Anatilimnocola floriformis: one gene and its partner. The protein of the gene in region 1 binds, or shares a complex with, the protein of each later gene. Links are inferred from orthologs where the notes say so. Each region holds a gene or a part of one and is shown in the gene's direction. Other genes may lie near its edges. The genes, in order: nusB and rpsJ.

The links.
Region 2: the proteins of nusB (region 1) and rpsJ are in contact, whole or in part, in a solved structure (PDB 3D3B), measured with the Escherichia coli proteins. The link is inferred for Anatilimnocola floriformis from one-to-one orthologs.

What each region holds. Positions count from the first base shown.
Region 1 is NZ_JAMLFW010000001.1:127,616-133,678, reverse strand. Bases 1,775-4,683 are described here. They hold nusB (transcription antitermination factor NusB), read left to right. Parts: upstream 1,775-2,966; coding sequence 2,967-3,401; downstream 3,402-4,683. Other genes in these bases: M9Q49_RS00500 (Gfo/Idh/MocA family protein), read right to left, coding at 4,436-4,683; ftsY (signal recognition particle-docking protein FtsY), read left to right, coding at 3,404-4,414; M9Q49_RS00515 (Gfo/Idh/MocA family protein), read right to left, coding at 1,775-2,794. Also shown: M9Q49_RS00520 (outer membrane protein assembly factor BamB family protein), read right to left, coding at 1-1,454; more of M9Q49_RS00515, read right to left, coding at 1,466-1,774; more of M9Q49_RS00500, read right to left, coding at 4,684-5,470; ribA (GTP cyclohydrolase II), read left to right, coding at 5,699-6,063. UniProt on the Escherichia coli protein: Part of the processive rRNA transcription and antitermination complex (rrnTAC). The complex forms an RNA-chaperone ring around the RNA exit tunnel of RNA polymerase (RNAP).
Region 2 is NZ_JAMLFW010000001.1:5,183,636-5,189,593, reverse strand. The notes cover bases 3,155-5,958. They hold rpsJ (30S ribosomal protein S10), read left to right. Parts: upstream 3,155-4,296; coding sequence 4,297-4,620; downstream 4,621-5,958. Other genes in these bases: rplD (50S ribosomal protein L4), read left to right, coding at 5,536-5,958; rplC (50S ribosomal protein L3), read left to right, coding at 4,783-5,481; M9Q49_RS20420 (universal stress protein), read left to right, coding at 3,678-4,106; M9Q49_RS20425 (CARDB domain-containing protein), read right to left, coding at 3,155-3,435. Outside these bases: Holliday junction branch migration DNA helicase RuvB, read right to left, coding at 1-247; M9Q49_RS20435 (hypothetical protein), read left to right, coding at 535-750; M9Q49_RS20430 (PilZ domain-containing protein), read left to right, coding at 750-1,058; more of M9Q49_RS20425, read right to left, coding at 1,267-3,154. UniProt on the Escherichia coli protein: Involved in the binding of tRNA to the ribosomes. Part of the processive rRNA transcription and antitermination complex (rrnTAC). The complex forms an RNA-chaperone ring around the RNA exit tunnel of RNA polymerase (RNAP).

The sequences.
Region 1 (6,063 bases):
GACGGCAGTAACCATTCTCCGAACATCGTGAGACCACCGATGGCGACGATCGCGACCACGCCAAACAGTCCCCACCGCCAATAGTCGTCTGCATCGGGCTTCGTGGCTGGATAATCCCGCTCGGCGCCGATCAGGACCGTCGGATCGAAACGCGTATGCTTGGGGATATCACTCACCCCGATCGCCGCCTTCGCTTTCGTTAATGGTGAACGCCCCAGATAGATGCAAGCCGCGCGCGATTGCGTTCGCAGCAACAGCTTGCCATTTGCGAGCGCCGGCGAAGTCCAACAAACTTCGCCAGGAAAGACCGCGGCCTTACCGAGCTCGGCGTAGTTATCGCGCGATGCACGAAACAACAGCACTTCGCCTCGATCATTGAAGCCGACGAGTTTGTCGCCCGCGGCGATGAGTTGCGTTTGCCCCGGTTCATTCGCAGACCAGAGTGTTTCGCCGGTCTGCCAATCGAGCGCGCGAAAGGTGCCCCGCGAAGGACGATTCAGCCGCGACTGCGCTTCGCGCAGATCAAAGCCGAAGATGGTTTCGCCGACGAGCACGCTCGAGGCGACATCGTTCGACAGTTGCGGGCTGTCCCACTTCTCCACGGGTTTGCAGCGGCCCGTCTTTTCGTCCGCGACCAATTCATAACAGGTCGCGCCTCCTTTGAACGGCCGAGCGATGAGCAGGTGAGGCTCGCGGTACAGCGGCGCCGAGGCATGTTCGTCGTAACCGGCCGACAGCGAGACTTCCCACCAGAGTTCGCCGGTCCGGCGGTGCACGCAGCAGAGCGAGTTCTGCATGAGCACGGCCACCAGCGGTTCGCCACGCCATTCGATCGGCACCGCGGTCGAATAGCTCGCCGGTTTCTTGCCGGCTTTCCAAGCCAGACTACCATCGGCGACGCGTAGCGCGATCACGCCCGCGCTCGGCCCTCCGACCGGCAAGATCACGAGCTCATCGATCACCAGCGGCGATGCAGAGTAACCAAACTCGGTCCCTGTCCCTGCATAGGTCTTTTGAAAGTCGACCTGCCAGACGATCTCGCCGTCACTGGCTTGCGCACAACCGGCGGTTCCTTGCGGCGTGACATAAAAGACTCGCTCGCCAACTACCGCGGGAGTCGAGCGTGGTCCTGGATAAAGACCGCCGCCGTCGTAGGGCCAACCGATCTTGGTCGTCCAGATTGTTTCGCCGGTGGCTGCATCGAGGCAGATCAGTTGCTGTTCGTAGAGCGTTTGCGTCAGCGTATAAGCCCGCTCGTTCACCACCGCGAAACTGGAATAGCCTTGGCCTAGCTCGCGGATCCACAGCACCGGCGGACCACCCTCGGGGAACTTATCGACGAGCGATTCGCCAACGCTGTTGCCATCCTGCGTCGGTCCGCGCCATTGGGGCCACTGTGCCGTGGCAACCGCCGCCCACGAGCAGATCAACAGAAAGGCGGCGGTAGTGCGCAAACGCGGAATTGCTACACCTTCGGTTCCCAGCCGGGCCGATATTCGCGGCTCCACAGCGCGGTGGCTTGTTCGTCACCTTGAATGTGGCCGTTCTTCGGATCGGTCGTCAGCACGCGGTTCACACGGTGGGCGATGTTGCCGAGGTGGCAGAGCAGCGTGCTCTTGTGGCCTTCTTCGATGTCGCTGTTGGAGCGTTTGCCGGTGCGAATGCAATCGAGGAAGTTCGCGATGTGATCGACCTCACCGCCTTTACTGCCGGCGGGGGACGCGCCGACTTCTTTGTTGTTGCTGTCGTATTGCTTGTAGCCGGGATCGATGATCACGATCGAGCCTTCTTCGCCGTGGAAGCTGCAGCCGAACTGATTCAACATCGACCCGAGAGGCGACCAGCTGAGCCCTTCCCACATGATCGATTTGTTGCCGGGGAAGTTGTAGGTGACGATGTGCGTGTCGGGCGTTTCTTGGTCGTCGTCATGGCGATACTTGCCGCCGCCGGAAGTGACACGGTTGGGGAAGTCGACCTCCAAACCCCAGCGGCAAACGTCGAGCGCGTGGATGCCGTTGTTGCCGAGCTCGCCGTTGCCCCAGTGCCATTTCCAGTGCCAGTTGTAATGGATCACGTTGTCCATGAACGGTTTGTCGGGAGCCGGCCCTTGCCAGAGCGTCCAGTTCAACCACGTCGGCACTTCGGCGGGTTTGCCGTGCTTGATGTTCGGCCGTTTGTTGTTGTACCAGGCGCGGGCGTAATGCACCTTGCCGATCGCACCGTCCTTGATCTTTTGAATGGCTTCGCCGATGCCGGGCCAAGTGCGGCGCTGATTGCCCATCTGCACGACGCGGTTGTTCTTGCGGGCCGCTTCGACGGCGAGTTCCCCTTCGCGCGGATTGTGCGAGCAAGGCTTTTCGACGTAGACGTGTTTGCCAGCCGAGCAACCGAGAATGGTCGCCGGCGCGTGCCAATGGTTCGGCGCGGCACAAACGAGCACATCGACGAGCTTGTCGTCGAGAATCTTGCGGAAATCGCCGACAGCGACCGCTTTGATTTCCTGCTGATTGTTGACGCTTTCAACCACCTTGCCTGCCGCCCGTTCATCGACGTCGCAGATGTAGGCCACATGCGCGCCATTGGCGAGAAAGCCCTTGGTTAACGCCGCGCCGCGGCCGTTCACACCCATCACGCCAACCACGAGTTTTTCGTTCGGTCCTTTTTCGGCCCGAACTTGTTCAGGAGCGAGGTTTGCGATGACAGCAGCCCCCGCCATCGCGCCAGCGGCTTGCAAAAACGTGCGGCGATCGAGCTCGTGCTGGCGGGGAGAATTCGGATCGAGCGGGCGCGACATAACGAAGGCTCCAAAGGCGGGAGGAAAGTTGCGTGCTGTGGGCTGAGCATAGCAGCGGCGCGCGGCGGAAGCCAGCAAATGCAAACGCAACCCCGTACCTGGAAATCGCCTCGAAAGTGTATACTGAGAGAAGTCGCCGTCCCCCACGCTGTTCTCTGGAGTTGCCCGCCCGATGAGTCGCCGCAGTCGCGCACGAGAAGTCGTGCTGCAAGTACTCTTCGAAATCGATTTGAATCCGGATTGTCACACAGTCCAGGCCGATAACTTCATGCGCAGTCGGCTGACGCAGGATGCCGAGGTGCTGGAGTTTGCCCGCGGACTGCTGGCCGGCGTGCGAAAGAACCGGTCGGAGCTCGACGAGCTGCTGAAGAAAACGGCAGACAACTGGAGCCTCGAGCGGATGGCCGTTGTCGATCGCAACATCCTGCGGATCGGTGCGTATGAAATGCTGCACTCCGATACGCCCGAGCGTGTGGCCATCAACGAAGCGGTCGAACTGGCCAAGCGATACGGCGCGAAGCAATCGTCCCATTTCGTCAACGGCATCTTGGATCGCTTCGTCAAAGAACGGCGGGTCGCGAATAAACCTGGCAAGCCCGCGGAATAATCATGGGACTCTTCGACTACTTTAAAAAGAAGCCGGAGGAAGTCGTTCCGCCGGCCCCGGCAGAAAAGCCCGCGCCGGAACAGCCTCAGTCGTTTTTCGGCAAGCTCCGCTCGGCGCTGAAGAAGACGAATGACATTCTCAACACCGACATTCGCGACTTGTTCAAGCGCGAAGGTCGGCTGGTCGACGACGAATTCCTCGGCGAACTCTTTGCCGCGTTGATCAAGACCGACATGGGCGTCGCCGCGGCGAACAAACTGCGCGATCGCGTGAAGGTCGACTTCCGCGGCCGTGTCGTTCATATGAACGATATTCTTACCGCGGTTAAGCAAGAACTCCGCGGCCTGCTCGATCAGCCTGGCCAAGCTCAGGAAATCAACTTTGCGGCGAGTGGGCCGACCATCATTCTCGTCGTCGGCGTGAACGGCTCGGGCAAAACCACAACCATCGCCAAGCTTTGCCAGCGATTCAAAGATCAAGGCAAAAAGGTAGTCCTCGGCGCGGGCGATACCTTCCGCGCTGCCGCTGTCGAGCAACTTACGATCTGGGCCGATCGCTTGGGCGCTGAAATCGTCAAAGGCGATCCTGGCGCCGATCCAGCGAGCGTGGCCCATCGCGCCGTGGCGAAAGCGGTCGAGCTGAACGCCGACATTTGCATCGTCGACACAGCAGGCCGGCTGCAAACGCAAACAAACCTGATGCAGCAGCTCGAAAAAATCCATCGCGTGATGAGCAAGCAGATTCCCGAGTCGCCGCACGAAGTGCTGTTGGTGCTCGACGGCACGGCGGGTCAAAACGCCATCAGCCAGGCCCAGGGATTTTCGACGGCTGCCAAGTGCACCGGCATCATGCTCACCAAGCTCGACGGCACGGCGAAAGGGGGCGTGGTGGTCGCCATTCGCGAGAAGTTCGCCATCCCGGTGAAGTTCATCGGCCTCGGTGAAAAGTCGGCTGACCTCGCCGAGTTCAAAGCGCCGGAGTTTGTAGAAGCGCTGTTTGAGGACCTGGCGTAATTGGTTGTAGTTGTAGGCCGGCTACTTCACTCCCAGCGACTCCAACCGCGCGGTCGCTGCGGATTCAGCCTTTTTCAGCACCGATTCGAGCGTCACGGGTTTGCCACCTTCGTGTTTGCTTTCATCGGCTGCTTCCATGAAGGCGTAGATCTGAATCGTCTCTTCCGGTGAAACCGGGGCTGGGCCGCCGCGGAAGAACTTGGTGATCTCGACTGCCAACGGCCGATAGCCGTCGAACTTGCCGATCTCGCGAATCCCCTTGCTGCCGAAGGCCGTGCCACCGTAACCCGTGCCACCCTTCGCACGAATGCCGCGGAACGTGCCGATGCGGCCGCCGCTCCACACGCCCGTCGCCACGTCGTAATCCGCGGTCGACACGCGGCTGACCGATTCACAGCCGGTGCCCATCACGGTGAAGAGCGTCTCCACGCCGTGGATGCCGTACCAAAAGAGGTCGGGATGCGTCTTCTCGAGCGAACACGGGCTGTAAGCATCGCAGCCTTGCACGTCGCCGATTGCGCCGCCGCGAATCTCTTGGGCGCCCTTGGCAAACCGCAGCGACGACGACGAAAAGACCGGCACGTTGAACTTCTTCGCCGCACGAAAGATCGCAACGGTATCAGCCAGCGAGGCCGCGATTGGTTTGTCGATGAATGTTGGTTTGCCGGCCTTGAAACAGACGAGTGCTTGCTCCAAATGCGGCCGGCCGTCGTTGGTTTCGAGCAACACGCAATCGACGCGCTTCACCAGTTCGTCGAGCGATTCGACGATCTCCACGCCGTGCTCTTTGATGCTCGTGGTGTAACCAGGAATCCGCGACGCGCTCGATTCGATATCAGCACTGCCGCGCGGATAAGCGGCGATGATCTTGCAGCCGGCGAGATCTTCGGCGACTTTCGGATTGTTGAACTCCTTGGCAAACGCCATCGAGTGCGAAGTGTCGAGCCCGATGATGCCGAGCTTCAGTTCCTTCTTGGCCGGCTCCTTTTCCTGAGCAACGGCGAGCGAACTCAGCAATAGCAACGGCAGGCAAGCGAGCAACAAGCAGCGAGACATGGCGGGCTCCTGGCGGAGAGGGAGGTGTGAATGAAGGTGAATCATGGCCGCGGCGCGAACCGCTGGTCAACCGTAGGATAGGCTTCCAGCCTGTCCGTGCAGCTCTTCCTGTCCGTGCAACTCTTCTGAATATCTCAAGACAGGCTGGAAGCCTATCCTACGCGCGGCCTGTCGCTGGTGCGACTTCGCGCTATAATGCAGGGAGCCTTCCACCATCGGAGAATCCCTGTGTTTCGTGAGTTTTCGCCCATCCAAGCCGCCGTCGACGCCATTGCCCGCGGCGAGGTGATTATCGTCGTCGACGCCGAAGATCGCGAAAACGAAGGAGACTACATCTGTGCCGCCGAGAAGGCGACTCCCGAATTGGTCAATTTCATCCTCAGTGGCCGTGGCCAGTTTTGTGCCCCGCTTCTGCCGGAAACAGCCGCCCGGCTCGATCTGCAGTCGATCGTCGATTCGAACACCGCGCCGCTGCAAACCGGCTTTCTCACCCCCATCGATCACCGCAGCGGCAAGACCGGCATCACCGCGGATGAACGGGCTCGCACCGTCCGCGAGATGGCCCGTGGCGATTCCGTCGCCGGCGAATTCGT
Region 2 (5,958 bases), 5.1 Mb from region 1 along the record:
TGCACGTGGCGAAGGTCGTCTTACCGAGGCCTGGCGGGCCGTCGAAGAGAATATGGCCGAGAGGTTCGCCGCGCTTGCGGGCGGCATCGAGCACGATGTCGAGCCGGGCCATCACATCGCGCTGGCCGATCATTTCGGCGATCCGCGTCGGCCGCAAATCGCGGTCGGCATCTTGCGAACCCGATTCGCCTGCCGAACCAAGCGGCTCATCGTCTGGGTCTGGTGTAACAATCTTCTCGCGCGGCATCTCGTTCCGTCCATCCGTAGATTGCCGGGCTTAGCCGGTGAACAGTTGTTGACGAATCGCATTCAATATAGCGAATCGTCGGAATCGTCAAAAGGCGAGACGCACTGAAAACGCCAGCTGCGGGCTGTATCGATTGCGTTGATCTTGCTGGTATGGCGCGTGCAAAATTCAACCGTTCGTTTGCCTTTGGCGGGGAGTGGTCAATCTTTAATGCGGCTTGCCGGTAGGTGACAACATCTGTCCGGGCAACGCCCTTGGTTTCGATTTCGCGTTCAACCTGCCAGCCCATGAACCAACTCGAACTCTCTGCCTCGCCGCCAACCGCACCCGCCACTTGGAACCGCGAATCTGCCGCCAAGCAAATCGGCGCAATCCCGCCGGTTCGCGAACTGAGTCGCTTGATCGCCGACATTCGCCGAGCCCGCGCGCTGCTCGATGCCGCCGGTGCCCCCGACGAACCAGTGACACTCGAACACGTCGTGGGAAACGACCCGCGCGACTGATGACTACCGAATTCGATCAAAACCGTCGCAATAGCCCGCGCAATCCGGCGCATCTGGTGGTGGCGGTACAACCAGTCAACGGCCAACGCGAGGCGATGGGCGCTCGGCTTGATGCGGTCTCGATCGATCTCTCGCGCGGTGGTCTGTGCCTCATGAGCGACCATCCGCTTCTCTCTGATCTCGCCATCGTCGACTTGCTCGCCGCCGATTCGGACCAGATCATCCGCCTGCTCGCCGAACGCATTCGCTGTCGGCGCAAGGGATCGATGTTCGAAATCGCAGTCCGGTTTGTTGAGAAGCTGAGTTAGACTCGCCGCAGCGACGGCGTAAGAGTCTGCAACGGAATCGCTGCAAGTTGCTCGCTAATGCTTGTGAGCGGCGTTCAAAGTTCGCTGGAAACTTTGAACACTGTCTATCACTATTCCCGCAGTACTTTGCCAGGGGCCGTTCAAAATTCGAGGTGAATTTTGAACGAGTTGATTGAAACGAACGAGCGAGTCGCTCGACTTCCAACGCTTATCGTTGGATATTCTGAATCGGTTGCGGGGCCAGCTTGGGCTTCGTCGCCGTGCGGGTCGCAGCCGAGTTGGCTGGGCCGCGGGTGTCGGTGAAAAAGCGGCTGGTTCCTTCGCTGACCAGGCGGGTGTCGTTGTCGGTGCTGACCACTTCGACGCGGAAGCGGTGTGAGCCTTCCTTGACGGCCTTGGCCTTGACGTGAACGACCACCTGTTCGCCAGCGGCGAGTTCCGGCAGCGTGTCGAACAAGACCTGGCCTGGGACGAGGCGAGCTTCGGCCCCTTCGACGATCGAGGGTTCGAGACCTTCCGAGAACTGCATCACCACCTTGACGTTCTTGGCGGCGAGGCTGCCACGATTCATCAGCTGCACTTCGTAAGTCACGTCCTGGCCGGTCGGAGCTGGGCCAGTCGGATCGTTGACGGCGAGCTTCAGATTCGAGACGGCTTCGACGGTGGTTTCGGCTTCGTGAGCGACAGCACCGGTGCGAGGACCGATGGCTTGGGCGACGACACGATGAGCGCCGGCAGCGTTGAGCTGGCAGCGGATATCGAAGGTGCGTTGTGTTTCGGGCGGCAGGAGACCGGCCTTCCACTTCAACACGCCGCCGGCGAACTGAGCGCCGTCGATGCCACCAAGATACTTGGCCCCGGTTGGCAGCGTGGTCGAAACGGTGAGATCGTCAGCGGCAGCGTTGCCGGTGTTCGAAACGGTAATGGCGTAGGTGGCTTCGGCGCCAGCAAACTTGAGCGGCGGGCCTTCGACGTGAATGGCGAGGATCGCTTGTTTCACGATGATGCGACCAGCGGCTTCGGCGCGGAGATTTCCATCGGCTGTAGCGGTCATTTTCAGATCCATGCCACCTTGCTGATTGGCGACAACCTTGACGTTGACGTCTTTGGCTTTGCCGGCGGGAACCGTGCCGACTTCGACCGTCTGCGGAGCATTGCCGCCAGCGACGAGTTGAACAACGACGTGTTCGGCATCGCCGTTGCCGGGGTTGCTGACATTGATGGTGAACGGTTTTTCTTCGCCGAAGACCATGTCGCTAGGACCTGAAAGCGAGAGTTCGATTTGCGGCTGTTTGACCGCGATGGCGGCCTTTAGCGACGTGGGACGGCAGGTCCAATCGGCAGTCAGTTCGCAAGGCTTGCCTTCCGCAGCAACGAGTTGCAGGCGGAGCGTTTCTTGCGAGCCGGCCTTCACTTTCGGCAGATTCCAAACCATGCGGATCGAGCCTTGAGCGTCGGCTTGCGCGGCGGCATCGCCCGAAGTCGATTCGCCCGATTCAACACTGATCCAGGCCGGAATATTGAGACGGAGTTGAACGTCGTCGGCAGCGACATCGCCATCGTTGACGAGGTTGAGCGTGTACTTGGCGCTCTTGCCAACCATCAGCGATTGCGGGCCGGCGAGTTCGACGCGCAGCCGCGGCGATTGCGACGAGACCATGATGTCGGATGCAGCGCCAAAGCCCGAGCGGGCGGGATTGCGCGGAGTTGGCGAGGCAGGAGTAGCAGGATCGTATTGCCGGCGCGACGAGCCGCTCGGCACATCAGCGATCGGCGGCAGAGCTTCTTGAACGGGCGCGATCGGCGCAGCGGCTTCACCAATGACTGGTCCCGTCGGACGCTTGAGAACCGAACGCGGCGCGGCAGACGGTTGCTGCTGATAAACAGGCTGTTGTTGAACAGATTCGTTCGGCACAACAGGGGCCGACGTAGGATAGGTCTCGGGCTGCGGCGCTGCCTGAGGTGCAGGTTGACCAGGACGACGAAGCACGCTGCGCTGCTGCGGAACTGGGCCAGGTGGAGTTGCCGGTTGCTGAGCATATTCAGCAGGCGGCAGCTGATTTACCGGCGGAAACGGCAGCGGCTCGGCGTTGGCCGGAGCTTCGGCAATCGGCTGCGGCCCAGGCTGATTCCCTTGGCGGCGAGCACCGAAGCCGAAGGCGGCTGGCGCGGGGCCGTGTTGTTGCGGTGGATCGTCGATTTGCATCGCGACCGGCACGGCATCGCCAATGGCTTGGGGAGGCAGAAACGCGGGTTCCGGAGGAGGCGAGTTGCTAGCAGCAGGTTGCCAGCTACCATCCTGTGCACGCACGATGGCTACGACACAAATGGCAGCGAGCATCAGGCTCGTTCCCCAAACAGCGGCTCGACGAGGCATCGTCGGATCCCCTTCTACGGAATCTGAAAACTTCTATTCGCAGCATGTATCGGTTGGATGGGTGGTGACGGTTTAGTCGACTTTGACGCCTCCGTGCGTTTTGGCGAATTAAGGCGACTTTGCGGCGGCTGGCAGTGAATTGCTAGCGTCGGGGCCTTGCTAGCAGCCGAAATGCTTGCGTTTCTTCTGCGCTGGCGATTCGATAGGATGAAGCCTATCCACCTCTTCCCTGGAGCAGCTATATGACTTGGTTTCCGAAACAACGCGTCGTCGTGCCGATCGATTTTTCGGCGGAGTCGTTTGGAGCGCTCGATGTCGCGCTGCAATTAGTCGAGCTGCCAAACCAAGTGAGCATCGTGCATGTGATTCAGGACATCGCGCCGCTGGAAGCGGGCGAGGTGTGGGGAGTCGTCGATCCGACCGCGCGGATCGAGAGTGCTCGCAAAGCCCTGCAAGAACGGCTCACGGCTGAAAAATATTCTGCCGTCACTCTGGAAGTGATTTTGGGCGACCCAGCCCACGGAATCGCGGATTTTGCCGAGCAGAACAAAGCCCAGCTAATTGTCATTCCCTCGCACGGTCTAAGAGGACTAACTCGACTACTAATGGGATCGACGGCAGAGCGAGTAGTGCGATTGGCGCACTGCCCGGTCTTGGTTTTGCGGCAATAGGGCAAACTTTTCCGGCGTTTGACTCGCTTGGGCGTCGGCAGTCGCTCGGGTTCGCGAAATATTCTCTGGAATACTGAAATTTCATCGCAGACCCCGTTGACCGTTTTGCCGCTTCGCTGCTAATCTTAGTCGCTTCCCAATTGGCCAACCTTTGGCCGCTGGGCATTTGCAAGTTAGGAGATGAGCCACGGTGGCTGCAGCGAAAGAAGTCATTCGAATTCGAATGGAAGCGTACGACCACGCGATTCTGGACCAAAGTGCCCAGGAGATCGTCGATACGGCCAAGCGTACCCATAGCGAAGTCCACGGCCCGATTCCGCTGCCGACCCGCGTCGAGCGTTACACGGTCCTTTCGGGTCCGACGATCGACAAGAAGGCTCGCCAGCAATACGAAATCCGAACGCACAAGCGTTTGATCGATATTGTGCAGGCGACTGCCAAGACCATCGAAGCGCTCAATAAGCTCAGCCTGCCGGCTGGCGTTGATATCAAAATCAAGGCAACAACTCGCTAAGTGGCGTTTGCTGCAAGTGCGCACGTTGTTTGTTGTTTAATTGTTTCGAATTCGTTGTTTCATGCGAGCCGTTTTTATTGAACGGAAGCCGTCCGAGTAAAGCCAAGCTTTGAAGTTGAGCTTTGGTGTTCTCGGTGGGCAACGGACCACAGGAATATCGCGATGACCAAGGGAATACTCGGCCGTAAGGTCGGGATGACGCAAATATTTGATGAGTCCGGGGCCTGCTTGCCCGTGACTGTCGTTCTGGCTGGCCCTTGCCGCGTACTGCAGGTCCGTACTGCCGATAAGGATGGCTACGAAGCCGTTCAGCTCGGCTTCTTGGATAAGCCTCGCCGTTTGGCTTCTCGCTCGGAATCGGGCCACGTTGCCGATATCTCTAGCCGTCGCTCGGCCAAGCTCAAGGCTGCTGGCGTTGCTGTTCCTGCGAAGGCCAATTGCGAGCCGCAGCGGTTTGTTCGCGAGCTCCGCGGTGCCGCCGCTGGTCTGGCTGTTGGTGCAACGGTCGATGTCTCGGCCATGGAAGGTGTGAAGACGGTCGATGTGACCGGCAATACCAAGGGCCGCGGCTTCACGGGTGCGATGAAGCGTTGGAATTTCGCTGGTCAGCGTGCCACGCACGGTGTGAAGAAGGTGCACCGTCACATGGGTGGTACCGGTGCTCTCGCCGCGAACCGCGGTGGTGGTCGTATGAAGAAGGGCAAGCATATGCCCGGTCGCTACGGCAATGAGCGAGTGACGATCCGCAACATGCGGCTCGTGAAAGTGGATAAGGAAAAGAACCTGCTGCTGATCTATGGTGCTGTGCCTGGTCCGCCGGGGCAGATGCTCGTGATTCGCGAATCGAATTACAAGAGCTAGGCCCAGTTTTGCTGTCGCAGCAAGGTTTTAAGAACTACTTCGGATAAATAAGTCATGGCAAGTCTTCCGGTTTTTGATCGTGCGGGTAAGGAGGTCGGCAAGTACGACATCGACCCAGCCGCGATTGCTCCGAACATCAACAAGCAGTTGTTGCATGATGTCGTCGTGATGTACCAAGCGAATAAACGCATGGGTACGCACAAGACGAAGTCGCGGGCTGAAGTGCGCGGCACGACCAAGAAGATGTATCGTCAAAAGGGTACTGGCAACGCTCGTGCTGGCTCGAAGCAAGCTCCGCAGCGTACCGGTGGTGGTCATGCCTTTGCTCTCCGCAATCGTGATTACTCCTATCGCTTGCCGAAGAAGGCGATTCAAGCCGCTACTCGCATGGCGATCGCCAGCAAGTTGAATTCGCAAGACGTGGTGGTTCTCGATGAGTTGTCGCTGAAAGAGCCAAAGACCAAGGAAGTCGCCGCG